DNA from 3 places in the Rossellomorea sp. DUT-2 genome. Region 3 is predicted to be linked to each of the others. Evidence: riboswitches for the same ligand, from Rfam matches in the RefSeq annotation. Region 3 holds a riboswitch; each other region holds the start of a gene.

The links. A riboswitch is a leader RNA that binds a small molecule or an ion and turns the genes downstream of it on or off. The one in region 3 is predicted to bind cyclic di-GMP.
Region 1: linked by a shared signal. The riboswitch ahead of ACOSV2_RS08710 (anti-repressor SinI family protein) and the one ahead of ACOSV2_RS20450 (methyl-accepting chemotaxis protein) in region 3 are both predicted to bind cyclic di-GMP.
Region 2: linked by a shared signal. The riboswitch ahead of ACOSV2_RS20655 (EAL domain-containing protein) and the one ahead of ACOSV2_RS20450 (methyl-accepting chemotaxis protein) in region 3 are both predicted to bind cyclic di-GMP.

What each region holds. Positions count from the first base shown of each region.
Region 1 covers NZ_JBQPEO010000002.1:574,731-578,998, reverse strand. Annotated here, with positions in the region: gene ACOSV2_RS08725 (hypothetical protein) at 1-395, shown strand, start outside; gene ACOSV2_RS08720 (NUMOD4 domain-containing protein) at 413-664, shown strand; gene ACOSV2_RS08715 (hypothetical protein) at 856-1,953, shown strand; gene ACOSV2_RS08710 (anti-repressor SinI family protein) at 2,293-2,427, opposite strand; cyclic di-GMP riboswitch class I at 2,454-2,540, opposite strand; gene ACOSV2_RS08705 (helix-turn-helix domain-containing protein) at 2,800-3,180, opposite strand; gene ACOSV2_RS08700 (helix-turn-helix transcriptional regulator) at 3,336-3,581, shown strand; gene ACOSV2_RS08695 (helix-turn-helix domain-containing protein) at 3,758-4,268, shown strand, end outside.
Region 2 covers NZ_JBQPEO010000007.1:19,575-23,842, reverse strand. Annotated here, with positions in the region: gene ACOSV2_RS20660 (ABC transporter permease subunit) at 1-1,305, opposite strand, end outside; gene ACOSV2_RS20655 (EAL domain-containing protein) at 1,446-2,156, opposite strand; cyclic di-GMP riboswitch class II at 2,215-2,295, opposite strand; gene ACOSV2_RS20650 (DNA-3-methyladenine glycosylase) at 2,394-2,978, opposite strand; gene ACOSV2_RS20645 (DmpA family aminopeptidase) at 3,095-4,147, opposite strand.
Region 3 covers NZ_JBQPEO010000006.1:177,995-182,262, forward strand. Annotated here, with positions in the region: gene ACOSV2_RS20430 (hypothetical protein) at 1-54, shown strand, start outside; gene ACOSV2_RS20435 (GIY-YIG nuclease family protein) at 127-477, opposite strand; gene ACOSV2_RS20440 (DUF2087 domain-containing protein) at 500-1,246, opposite strand; gene ACOSV2_RS20445 (GNAT family N-acetyltransferase) at 1,508-2,086, shown strand; cyclic di-GMP riboswitch class II at 2,238-2,322, shown strand; gene ACOSV2_RS20450 (methyl-accepting chemotaxis protein) at 2,437-3,267, shown strand; gene ACOSV2_RS20455 (spore germination protein) at 3,913-4,268, shown strand, end outside.

The DNA.
Region 1 (4,268 bases), on a different contig from region 3:
TAAGTGACTCGGTGCTCTCCTATTTAGTCCAATCTTTTATTGAAGTAATCCCTAGCTTTAAATCAAAAAGGCGGTCCTCTGGTATGCCAAAACAAATTATTAGTCATATAAACAAGGAAAACGAGTTACATTTCATTATTACCGGAAGTAAATTATCAATGAATTATTCTGTAGATAAAGTTTATAACGGAAAATCAATCCAGTTGAACCAATTAGTAAATGGCATTCAAGAAGCACGTAGGTTTATCGCCTCATTTGTCTTAAGTAACTATAATGAGTTGCCGATAGAGTTTATTGGACAAGAAACAATTATTAATGACTACTGTGTTGTTCCGGGGAGAAGCAAGAAGAAAAATCAATGGAATCAGTGGAGAATAGGGGCTTTTCTAAACTAAGATACTGGAGGAGAATTATGAGAAAGGAATTGTATAAACCGATTATAGGTTATGAAGGACTATATGATATCTCCGAATCCGGAAAGGTGTATTCACACCGATCTAAAAGAACACTTAAAAGGTGTGGGGACGAATATGGATTTCATATCGTTAAATTATATAAAAATGGTAAGGCATCTAATCATAATGTATTTGAATTATGGAAAGCAGCCTTCCCAGGTGCGAATGACACTGAATTTAAAGGAACTAAAACAATAATATATAAGTGAACTACATTCAGGTTTATAAAAGGTCTACTGAAATCAAGTAGTCTTTTATCTTATATGATTTGACCTATATTTTTTACAGGTTAAAAGTAGATTAGTAGTGTTTTTGCTAAAATAACCTAGACTATCTAAATTTCCAATAAGAACTTTATACAACCTATTAATTATAATAAATTTTATATAAGGAGGATGAAATGAATCAGATGTGGGTTTTGGAAATAAATGAAGGTACAGTTACTATATTAAAAGAAATAGAAAAAATTGAAGGAAACGAAATTAATGTTGCATGCGAAAAACTTAATTCTCTGTGGAAAGAAATAAATTTTATGCAACCAATCACCGAGGAATTTAATGAATACATAAAGTGTGTAGAAGACGAAAAAGGGTCTACAAATAAAATTATAAGACAGTTAAATAATTATTTGAGTGCTTATAAAGGTTTTATTGATCGCTGGAGAACTTTTTTAAGTAGAAATAAGGAAAAAAGCTATGGGGAATTCTTTGATTTAGCTTTATCTGAAATATATGATAGGTGTTTTGAGTATAGGTTTATTTACAATTTAAGGAATTATGCCCAACATGCTGGTGAGCCTGTATCAAGTATTAGTAGATCATTTAAAGGAACGAAAATTATATTAAGCAAAGAACATTTTATTACTGAACATAATGGTATGCAACGATCATTTAAAAAAGAACTAGAAAGTATGACAGAAAAAGAGTTAGATGTAGATAATGCTATTAGAGTAGTCCATCAGGAATTGACTGAGCTACATGCGAAATTATTTAATAGACAATTAAATTCATTAGGTAATGATTATTTAATGGCAGCGGTAATAGTATTAAATTTTTATAAAAAATATAATAAAAATAAAGGTGAAATTGCATTAACTACTCGTAAAACTATTGAAAGTCTAAGGGAATTGCAAGAGGGTTCTTCACATAAGACTGTAAATTGGTCACGTATCCCCAACAAGCTTGCTGAGACGATCATAAAAGGGGTATATATAAAATATAAATTTAAAGGAAAGATTGTTGGCAATTCTTCAGGTTTCCCTTTTATGTATGAGCAAAAATTGGCAATTAAGATGCCTTGTTTTGAAACTGGCAGTAAATATGTTGAACACAACAACTTAACATGGGTTCAAGTTGGAGAAAGTACTGGAACAGCTTGGCAAGATGGGTACGATAGGTATTTCACTATTTATATGCCAGTAGGGTTATCGATGAAGGAGTACAATGATAAATTCGATTCATTTAAAAAGGAAATTGATGAGTTTTTTAATAGAAAATGAATTTAAATTGTACGATTATTAAACGAAGCTAATAAAATATTTATAATAAAAGGATATTTGACGATATTCTTTTTATAATGGACTCCATTCTGGACCATTAAAATGTGTGAATTATTCTTTATTCTACTAATAGAAAATATTCCTTAGCTCAGAGAAATATCTCTGAGCTTCTTTTGGTGCAATTATTTTAGTCCTCTTTATTCCTTTGTTTTGCCTGGAACACAACATACTCAAAATGCTTCTTAATTTCCTCTAGAATTGTAGCAACCTCACCGACAAAATTAAATTTTTATTGAGTATGTGATCCATAGAGCGAAGCAAATATAAAACATCTAGACCTCATAGAGTACGAGATGATCTATTTAGAAATTCTCTAATTTCATCGATAGAAATTCCTAGGTTACGAGCCTCAATAATGAGTTCAATCCATTCTTTGTCTAGTTTATTTTCACAAGTATTTTCAGTAGTCAACATTTTACCCTCCTAAAATATGTACTATTCTAGGTAACTCAGCCGTCATTGCTGTTTATAACCTTAGACCTGTAGCTTTGCGTCCCAATCTTTCGAAAAGCTTCCTGTTTTCAAAAATATAGAAAAATGTAAAATAATAGTACCACTACCGTTTACCGTAATAAATAAAATATAAAACAAAAAGTTCGACAACATTTTCAGTTTATGTCGCACTTCACGGGGGCTTCCGTTCTACCCCGGCTACCGTAATCATATGATATAAAAAATGGTCAACCAGAAATATCTGGCTGACCTTATAATACGAAAGGGGGATTTAATTGAATTCTACTGAAAAAAGCTCGGAGAATCTTCTCTGAGCATTTTTGTGTGGCTATTTTAGTCCTCTTTATTTCTTTGTTTTGCCTGGAACACAACATACTCAAAATGCTTCTTAATCTCCTCAATATCCTCAGAAGAAAGATCCTTCCACTTTTCAATATCAAAGAAACCAAATTGCTCTATGCCATACTCCTTAACGAGTTTGTTGACTTCCTCAAGAGTATCTTCTTTAGTTTTATTTTTCTGATCACGTCCAAGTAAGTAATCAACTGTAACCTCAAAAAAGTCAGCGATTTTATTTAATGTATCAAAATCAGGCTCACGATTCCCTTGCTCATACATAGCATAAGTAGTTCGGGCAATCCCCAATATTTTTGCGATATCTTCTTGGCGTAGCTTCTTATCTTTTCGAAGTTCAATTAGTTTATTTTTTAACATTGGAACTCCTCCAACCTATTTTTTCGTCCATATTCGTCTTATAACGTTAATTATAGCGTCGCATTTCGTGACAAAAAATAAAATACACAAAAAGTGTAATATTATATTGACACTACACAATATGTGACATATACTTAAATTACACATAACGTGACATCAAGGGGGGTGAGCACATTACAAGGCAATGGTTAATAGATATTAGAAAGAAAAAATCAATGACTCAACAAAGCGTTGCTGCCAAAGCAAAAATAGCTAGATCCACGTATGCAATGATTGAAAGTGGAGAAAGAAATGCATCTGTTCCGAATGCTAAAAAGATTTCGAAAGTACTTGATTTAGAATGGACGATTTTTTTTGAAGATGAATGTCACAATTCGTGTAATGTTAAGAAGGTGATCTAAATGAACCAACCATCAGATGAAACAATCAAAAAAATCCTAAGCTACTTCTTAAAAACATCAGTTCCAAGAATCATTGAAGAACGCAAACAAAAATCTGAAAAAGCAAGTTAACTTCATTTTATGAACTCAGCCCGAACATTGAAATCCATATATAGGTAAAGGAAGGAGCAACCCTTATGAAAGTCATGGAAGGGGAGGAGCTTGCTAGTGCGAGAAGGCGCAAAGGTATAACACAACACCAACTATCGTTAAAGCTTCCGATTTCAAGAGAAAGCATTGCAAAGTACGAAACGGGGAGACAGCGTTTCCCTAGAGATTTAAGAGCTCTAACAGCTGAAGCAATCGACGATGAAGAATACTATTTCGTTAGATGGAACGAATCAGCTGGGGATGTATCTATACCCTATCTAAACGGAGAGTTCATTGAACATCATCCAACAGCTATGATGCTTCTGGTCAAAAAGGAATCACTTGAAGCTCTAGAACATCTCGAAAAAGCATGTTGGTACAAACCAGTAAGATCTCAAAGCGATACAGAGCGAGAGGAAATGAAAAAGGTTGCGTTTGAAGTATTAGATGCTGCAGCCAGTATGATCAACCTTGTCGCTCTAATATCTAAAGAATATCAATTCTCGATGATACAGATTTTCAAACAATGGAGATTAACCCTAAAAGCACGGAGGTTAC
Region 2 (4,268 bases), on a different contig from region 3:
AATGGAATCCACCATACGATCAAGCCAATTCTTCCTGTTTTCTTTTAAATGAAAATGATAGACTATTCCAAGATAGAATCCACCTATCACCCTTAGAGACGCGACAACCAGTGCAAAGAGGAGGGTATACTTTGCCCCGACAATCAGTTGATCGAGGATGCTATACCCGAAGAAATCGGACCCCAATATCATCTCCCCAAATGGCTTATGCGGAGGTGCACTGATGATTCGTCCCTCATCGTTCTTCATGAACTGAATTTGTTTAATCGGATCTTCTTTCATCATTGGATAAAGGAAACTGACAGCAATCAAGAGAAAGATGACACTAAACCCTATGGCAAACTTCCCATTATGCATATGCTGCCACCAAAGCCGTCTAATAGTAGAAAGCCAGCTCCATATCTTCCATTCTTTCCACTTCGTTTTATCCTTTTTATATTTGGTGTGATCGACGCTTCCCTCCCGATTAATCCATAGATATACACCTTGATACACGACAAAAAAAGGCGTGTATATCATAATCAGTGAGATGGCTATGACCATTGGTCTGAAGTCCTGGATATAATACGTGATTCCCCTCATATTAAAAATCGTTTCAATGATGAATAAGCTCGAAAGCATCCCCCATATGATCAGCTTTCCATGATAAAACAGGCTGGGAGAAATATTTTTCAATACGTGAGCAAAGAGGATTCTGCCTTTCGACATTCCTTTACTTTGGGCAAACTCAATATGTGGTTTAAGCATTTCTTCTTCCATAATAAAAAGAAGAATTCGAAAGAAAGAGATCATGGGAATGATCGATAATGTGATGATTGGTGCAAGAAAGATCTTTTCTTCCCCATACTCCGTGAAATTCATCAGTTCCACACCAAAATATTTAATGACATAGACAATGAGAAGCTGAAGCATAAACGCAAACATTAAGTCAGGCACCGTCTCAAAGAGATTTAATACTTTCTTTAGAGAAGACGTAACCCATCGGGGCAAGAACACTGTGAAGATGGTAAGGATGAAGGCTATTCCCAGGCCTAAGCCCAATGCTCCACCGATAATCTGTAAAGAATACAGATAAGGTCCCCAAAGCATGTCCAGAAAATCGACGGTTATCCCTTTATAGGAATAGCTCCAATTTTCCCCGTCCATAAATACAAAAACAAACTTAAAAAACTCTTCCATGAACCCGACAAAATTATACAGACCCTTCTCCTTAAATACTTCAGGAGCAATACTCACGGCTAAAATACCGATTAATCCGAGAATATAATAGAACATAAATTTCAGCGGAAATGTGAGAAGCCTCATACCCTGATCCCCTTTTTTTCTCTTTTTCCTCAGTTTAATGGAAATGTAAAATATTTTCAATTTTATTTTAATTCGGACAATCCCATGGCAGATGGCCACGAAAAAAGGTGACTCCTACATTTCAGAGTCACCCTTCCTGTTTAAGCTAATAATCGACTCGGCCTACCCAGATAATAGCCTTGCCCGATTGTAATCCCAATATCCTTTGCCACTTGCATATCCTGTTTGGTTTCAATGCCTTCTAACACAATTAACGTATCCTTACCGTAGAATTGATTGAAAAAGGAAAGGAATCGTTGTTTCTTCTCATCTTGAGCCAGATTCAAAGCAAAATAACGATCGAGTTTAATGATTTCCGGTTCATATTCAATGGATTTCTTGATCGAGGAGGTCCCTTGCCCGAAGTCATCAATCGCATACCAAACGCCATATTGCTTAAGTTCTTTAAGAGACTCTTTTAATATTGGGTTCTGCCACAGCTCCTCTGCACTCGACTCATTAATCTCCAGCACGAGACGCCCCAAGATGTCCGGGTGTTTCCTCATCAGGTCATAAAAATAGGTATGAAAGCTTGGGTGAAGAATCGTTGTGATATAAATATTAAGAAATAACTTACAATTCTTCAGCCCCTTCTCTGTAAAGCTTTCAAGAGCTTTTGAAATGGATAAGGTATCAAGCTTATACAAGATGTTGGCTTTCATCGCAGACTGAAAAACATTTTCGGGATTTTCGTTATACTTGTTTCGTAACAGGCCCTCATATGCATAGAGGGATTGATGCTTGCCCATTTCATATAAGGGCTGAAAATCATGATAAATATAGTCGTTTTGAAAAATAGTAAAGATATTCATAGGACCCCTATACTCTCTATAGTTTATAAAAAAAACCACACAAAAACGTATTCCTACGTTCGTATGTGGTCGGTTGCGCTACTAGCTCCCCTAAATGTAAGCGCCCATCTATCATTTAGGTTCAAAGCTCCCATTCGAATTGTCAGTATATGTTTTTATCTTATAAGAAAAATATACCACAAACCTAGTACTTATGGGTTATTTTTTAATGGATTATTAGAAAATTCTCAAAAATAATCATCTTGATACATAAGGATTGTCCTTTACCCAGAACCTCCACGGATAATCCCTGGCTTCTCCGGAGTTATCTATCCCAATTCGTTTTCCTTCCACGATGTCTTCAGGCTGGTACCCTTTTGAAATGATGAGAGGATGTTCCAAAAAGCTGCCCCCGTAATCCTCCATGGTAATGCCTAACGCTTTTGTCAGCTTTCCTGGACCACTTGTCCAATTTTTTCTTGCATGACCCGGTCTTCTTCTTTCCATTAGCTCCAAGCCATCAAGGGGTTCGACCGCTCTAATGAGAATCGCTTCGGGTTTTTCTTTTTCCCCGCTCACTACATTGACCAGGCAGTGAGTATGCATAACATATGTATAGATCCTGCCGGCTTCCTGAAACATGACTTCCGTCCGCTTCGTCCGTCTATTCCCATAGCTGTGAGCCGCCCGATCCGCTGGCCCTAAGTACGCTTCCGTCTCCACAATATAACCTGAAGCTGTTCCCTCCTCCGTCTCTTTCACTAACACACATCCCAACAAAGACTTTGCAAGTTCCAAAGTGGGCTGTTGGAAAAACGAAAGAGGCATAGGGGTATCATTCATGACTGTCACTTCCTTCAACAAAAAGTTCGTACGTATATGTATGGTATACCCCATTTATCTGATGGTTAAATACATTTACATTAAAGAAAAAATCCTAAAGAGGAAACGAACAGTTCTTATTTCATCAGTCCATAAAGTAAATCTAAAGGTATCGCTTCCACTTTCTGTCCATCCCTCCCCGTTGTGGTTTCCGCTTTACAGAGAGAGTTCCATATGGCTTCTTCTACGCTATCCACTGCCATTTCAAATAGAGTAGAGATGATCGGTCCGTCTTCTTTAATGAAACCGTACGGAATCGTATTATCACTGGAAGGCTGATGTGGAATGCGGTGTGCAGTGGAAAATGCCAGAACAACATCACCACTCCCATGAGCTGCATATGAGCCCGTTCTTGAAAGGCCGAATGAAGCACGTTTCGCCAGTCGTTTAAGCTGTCTTTCGTTTAGAGGTGCATCCGTCGCAAGGATGATCATGATTGATCCATCAGGTGCATTTTGATCCACCCCGTTGTTAAGCATGGGAACCCTTAGATCTTTCCTCTGACCGAAATTTGTTAACACGAGGGCACCCACCGTATACTTCTCACCTCCAAAAAAATACTCCCTGGAACTCGTCCCTATTCCACCTTTATACCCGAAACAAAGCATTCCCGTCCCCGCTCCAACGCACCCTTCATCGACAGGCCCCGACTGTGCATGAAGAATGGCTTCCCGTGCATCCTCGGGCTTCACATGAAGGCCACGGATATCATTGAGGAAGCCATCATTGCATTCTCCCACAACGACATTTACTGTTCCCGTTGTGTCTCCGATTTCAGGTGTCTCGTCCAGCATATATTGAACCGTCCCTTTTAACACATCCCCTACTGAAAGAGTATTCGTCAAGAGAATCGGACTTTCAATGACACCCAGCTCCTCCATTTGAATCGTCCCGACTGTTTTTCCAAAGCCATTGATCACATGGCAACCCGCGAATATCTTATCACGGAAGAGATTGCCGGAATGAGGTAAAATCGCTGTTACACCCGTTCGTACCACGGTACCCTCATTCTCATAGTGAAGGGTTTTATGTCCGACCTTCACTCCCTCAATATCGGTTATGCTGTTATACTTCCCACTTGAATAAGAACCGATACTGCCTCCCATTTCCCGTAATCTCTTTCGTTCCATGGATGAATTACCCCCTTTTTTTCTTATCAATACTATTCGTGCCTAAATCACAAATCCCTCTTTAAGAAAGAGGCAAACCCTATTTTTAACAGGATAAAGAGCACGTAGAGAGTACATATTA
Region 3 (4,268 bases):
TTTAATGGTCCTAAGGAGGAGTTAATGATTAAGTATAATTTGAATGTTCAATAAAAATAAACCAACAAAAGACATGAACAAAAACGCTCAGAGATCATCCTGAGCGTTTTTGTGTGATCATCGTACCTACTTCTGATTATACCCCCGTTCTCCATACGGCTGCAGTTTCTCCAACCACTTTTCTTCCAACTCATCCAGAGCTTCTTTTTCAGTCACAAATGGATCATCATTCTTTTTCAGTTTTTCCAATAGCTCGAATGTAAATGCGTCTTTCCCGTACTGGATCCATTCGGTTTGTAACCCTTTGCTGGTGGTGAATCCATTGTTTTCAAGCATGAACTTGATCCCGTTCAGGGTCTTCAAGTTTTTCGTGCTTCCGATATAGATTTTATTGTTTTGCTGATTTAAGATTTGAAAGACACCTGCTTCAACCGGTGTTTCTTTATACTGTTGTTTTAACTCTCTTTTACGATCCATGATTAGACCTCCTGTTAGTTCTTTACTTCTTTAACCAGTACTTGCTCCCGTCGGATTTACGGTCTATAAACCCATATTCAATGAGATATCTTCTGATAAGCACATAATCGTCATAAATGTCTTTTAATACATGATTTAATTCTTTTTCATCGTACATATCGTCTTTCTTCAACTGTTTCGAAATCTCACGAAGAATGACCAGCCTTTGCTTTTCCTTTGGGGGGAATTTCGTCAATGCCCCGTCAGAGAAGTACTTACTTACGATTTGCTCCTGTTCGGTCTGTGTAATATTGTACCGTTCGTCCACCATGGTGGCTGTTTTATGAACAGGTACAAACGTCGGGGCATTTTCGTCTTTTTCTTTCAGCAATTCCATCATGGTCAGGAAGGTCTTGGCTTGACGCTCCTTCTCTTTTAAAGCAAACCGGTGATGCCGGATAGTGGACGCACTTCCGATATCCAGTTCTTCTTTGATTTCTTTATCATTTTTCCCTTGATAAAAGAGGGTCAATAAACGTTTTTGGTGATCGGTCAGACCCGTGAGCTTTTTATCCATTCCAATTAAATAATCGAATACGGACAGGTGCGTACGTTCAATGTGAACACCCATATATTTTTCAGCGAGGTAAAATTTATCTTCGTAAGGATAGACCATGCCTTTTTCAAGGATCTCTCCGCACATAAGACAAATAAAGGAATCTTCTTCTTCGATAAAACCTCTTTTCATTTCTTCCAAAGAGGCACTCCAAAACAAGTTGGAAAGCTCCATTCCTTAACACATCCTATTCTTTTATCTTTTGCGCAATTTTTATATAAACGAAATTTAAATATGTTTGTTATTTTATAAACATAATATAAAATTGTTTGTTTTTTGTCAAATAGAATGTTAAAGACCAACCATTGATCACAGTCTCCAAATAGATCAATCAGCAGATTACCTAAAAGCGTAGACCAGATGCAAAGGGCGTGGTATCTTCAGATTATCAAGGTATGTAAATCTCTAAATTGAATGGAACGGAGACAGAAATAGATGAACAACGTGACGAACATTAAATGTGAAAACATAACAGATGATATCATTCAGGAATACCAACAAAAGGGCTATGAGTTGGTATTCCAAGAATATGTGATGGAACACTCCTTAACGGACATCCCTAAAATCGAAACACCATTTCCATTTATTTTCAAAAGTTGGTCAGCGTCATTGAAAGAGCGATTTTATGAAGTTTACGAGGCTTCATTCAAGGACCGTCCCGGTTTTCCAGGGTGGCCCGGGGAGAAGTGGGTGGAGTGGATATCGTCCGGTTCTGATTTTCTACCGGAACGGTCCTATATCGTAACTGTCAATGACCAGGCGGTAGGTTTCATTGCAACCGATCATGAGACTGATACAATCGGGTATATCATTCAAGTGGGTGTGATTAAGGAGTGGCGGGGAAAAGGGATCGCTGCTGTATTGACTTGTAAATGCTTAGAAGACCTCCGACAAGATGGTATGAAATCCGTCGTCCTCCACGTGAATCAAAACAATCCCGGAGCCATAAAGCTTTATGAACGTATAGGATTCAAGACTGTCCGGAAAAGAGGCACGTTTGGAATGACATCTTAGAGTGTCTGTGCAAACCGGGACGGTTCTTACTCTACTTTTCGGGAATCTAGTATAGACGGAACCGTCCCCACTGTATCCATAATTACCAATATCTATTTCTTCACCTATTTGTAGTCTAAATATTTTTTTGAATGTGTCGATATATTAAATATATTAATTTAGATGCGATGAATGGTTATCTGTATGTGGGCGCTTGGATAATCGGGGAGCAACTAGCGCAACCGGCTAATTGAACTTTACTGTTTGATTAGCTTTTTTTATTATAGAACGTTACTTTCTATGCCCAGAAACCTAAAGATGAATGAATAATGGAGTACATAAGCAAATGTTCAAAAGAAGGGGATACGTATATGAACCAATTAACTAGTAAGGCAAGCACCCAAGTTTTAGATATAAAGGATGTTCTATTAGCTCTTGAAACAAATTTGGCTATGATAGAGTTCTCCTTAGACAGGAAGGTAATTTGGGTAAATAATAACTTCGCCGATGCAATGAATTACCGGGTACAGGAAATGCAAGGGATGGATCACAAACAGTTCTGCACGATGGAATATAGCCAAAGCAAAGAATATACAGTGTTGTGGGACAACCTCCGGAAAGGGAAAAAATCTCAAGAAAAAATTGAAAGAGTTGATAAACAGGGAAACAAACTTTGGCTGGAAGCAACATATATTCCTATTTTAGATGAAAAGGGTTCTGTCCATGCAGTCCTGAAAATTGCCACAGACATTACAAAAAGGGAAAATACAACGATAGAGATCATTTCCCAATTAAAGAGCATGCCGAATAATCTAGTTAACTCAGTTATGGACAATTCTAATGAAAAAGTTGAAGCATTAGAGTCTTTAAAAGAACAAATTAAATTAATTGATGAAACGTCGAAATCGATAAAAAATATTTCTTCTCAAACAAACTTGCTTTCTTTAAATGCGGCGATTGAAGCAGCCAGAGCGGGTGAACACGGGAGAGGGTTCAATGTAGTAGCCCAGGAAGTGAGGAAGCTCTCTGTGAATGCTAATAATGCCATTAAAGAGGTTAATGCTAACATTGAAAATATTACAAATGAACTAATAAAAGTTAATCAAATTTCAGAAGACTTACAAAGAATTGTTACAGAATCTAAAAATGAAATTGATCAAACCATTAACAAGTTAGAAAAACTTACTACAAATAAAGAGTAAGTGTAGGTAATGGGTTCTGTGTTACATATTAGGAGAATATAAAGAGCGTGTTCCGAACCACTATGGTTAAATAGGCTCTTTAAATGCAACTCATGCAAACCGGGGACGGTCGTAAGGGAAAGGTTAAGACGGAACCGTCCCCACTCTGTCTATGTATCGAAACAGAGATAGACTTGTGAATATCGTCATTGTATTGCTCTTTTGTATCCTTATCTTTCATATCATCCGAATCATCCTTCACGTTAAGGTTTACTTCGTGTATAGCATGAGGTTGGGATATTTTTTATTTATTGAACTAATCATTTTCCTTATTTTATTTCTTTTTTCAAAAGGTGAATGTCTTTCTCAATGGGATTATTCATAACGAAAAGAATACTTTAAATAGCATGCAAAAAAGCACAGAGTTTATCTAACTATGTGCTTCTCTTTCTTATAGAGATTGTTACCCTATTCTCATTTTATTCTTTAACTTTTATGGAGGATAAAGGATGCTAAAAATAGCAATGTGAATGTGCCTAAAAGAAAATATAGAAAATATAAAGAATACCTTTCACGATACTTCTGACCTTATCGTAAGAAATATATAGCCTTCTGGCTGCGAAGGTTCCCTTGAAATGAATATTGTCTATTTGGACGGAATTATCGATGCAGATGTTATTCAGGATTTTGTGGTCAAGCTTATTAGAACCATTCGAGACTGAAGGTTTTAATGAATCACTCATCGATCAAATCATTGAAAGAATAGTTGAATCGGCAGATGTGAAAACGACAACTCAGTATCAAGAATTGACCGATGCCATCGTACAAGGAAGCACTGTCTTATTAATTGACGGGTTTCGAGAAGGCATCATTATACCATCTCCCAAGTGGGCAGAAAGAAGCGTCGAAGCGTCAATCGGAGAACGTTCGGTAAGAGGTACGCAAATTGGATTAACAGAAAAGATGAAAACAAATATCAATCTGTTAAGAGGTTCATTAAAGACCCCGGATTTGTGTGTGGA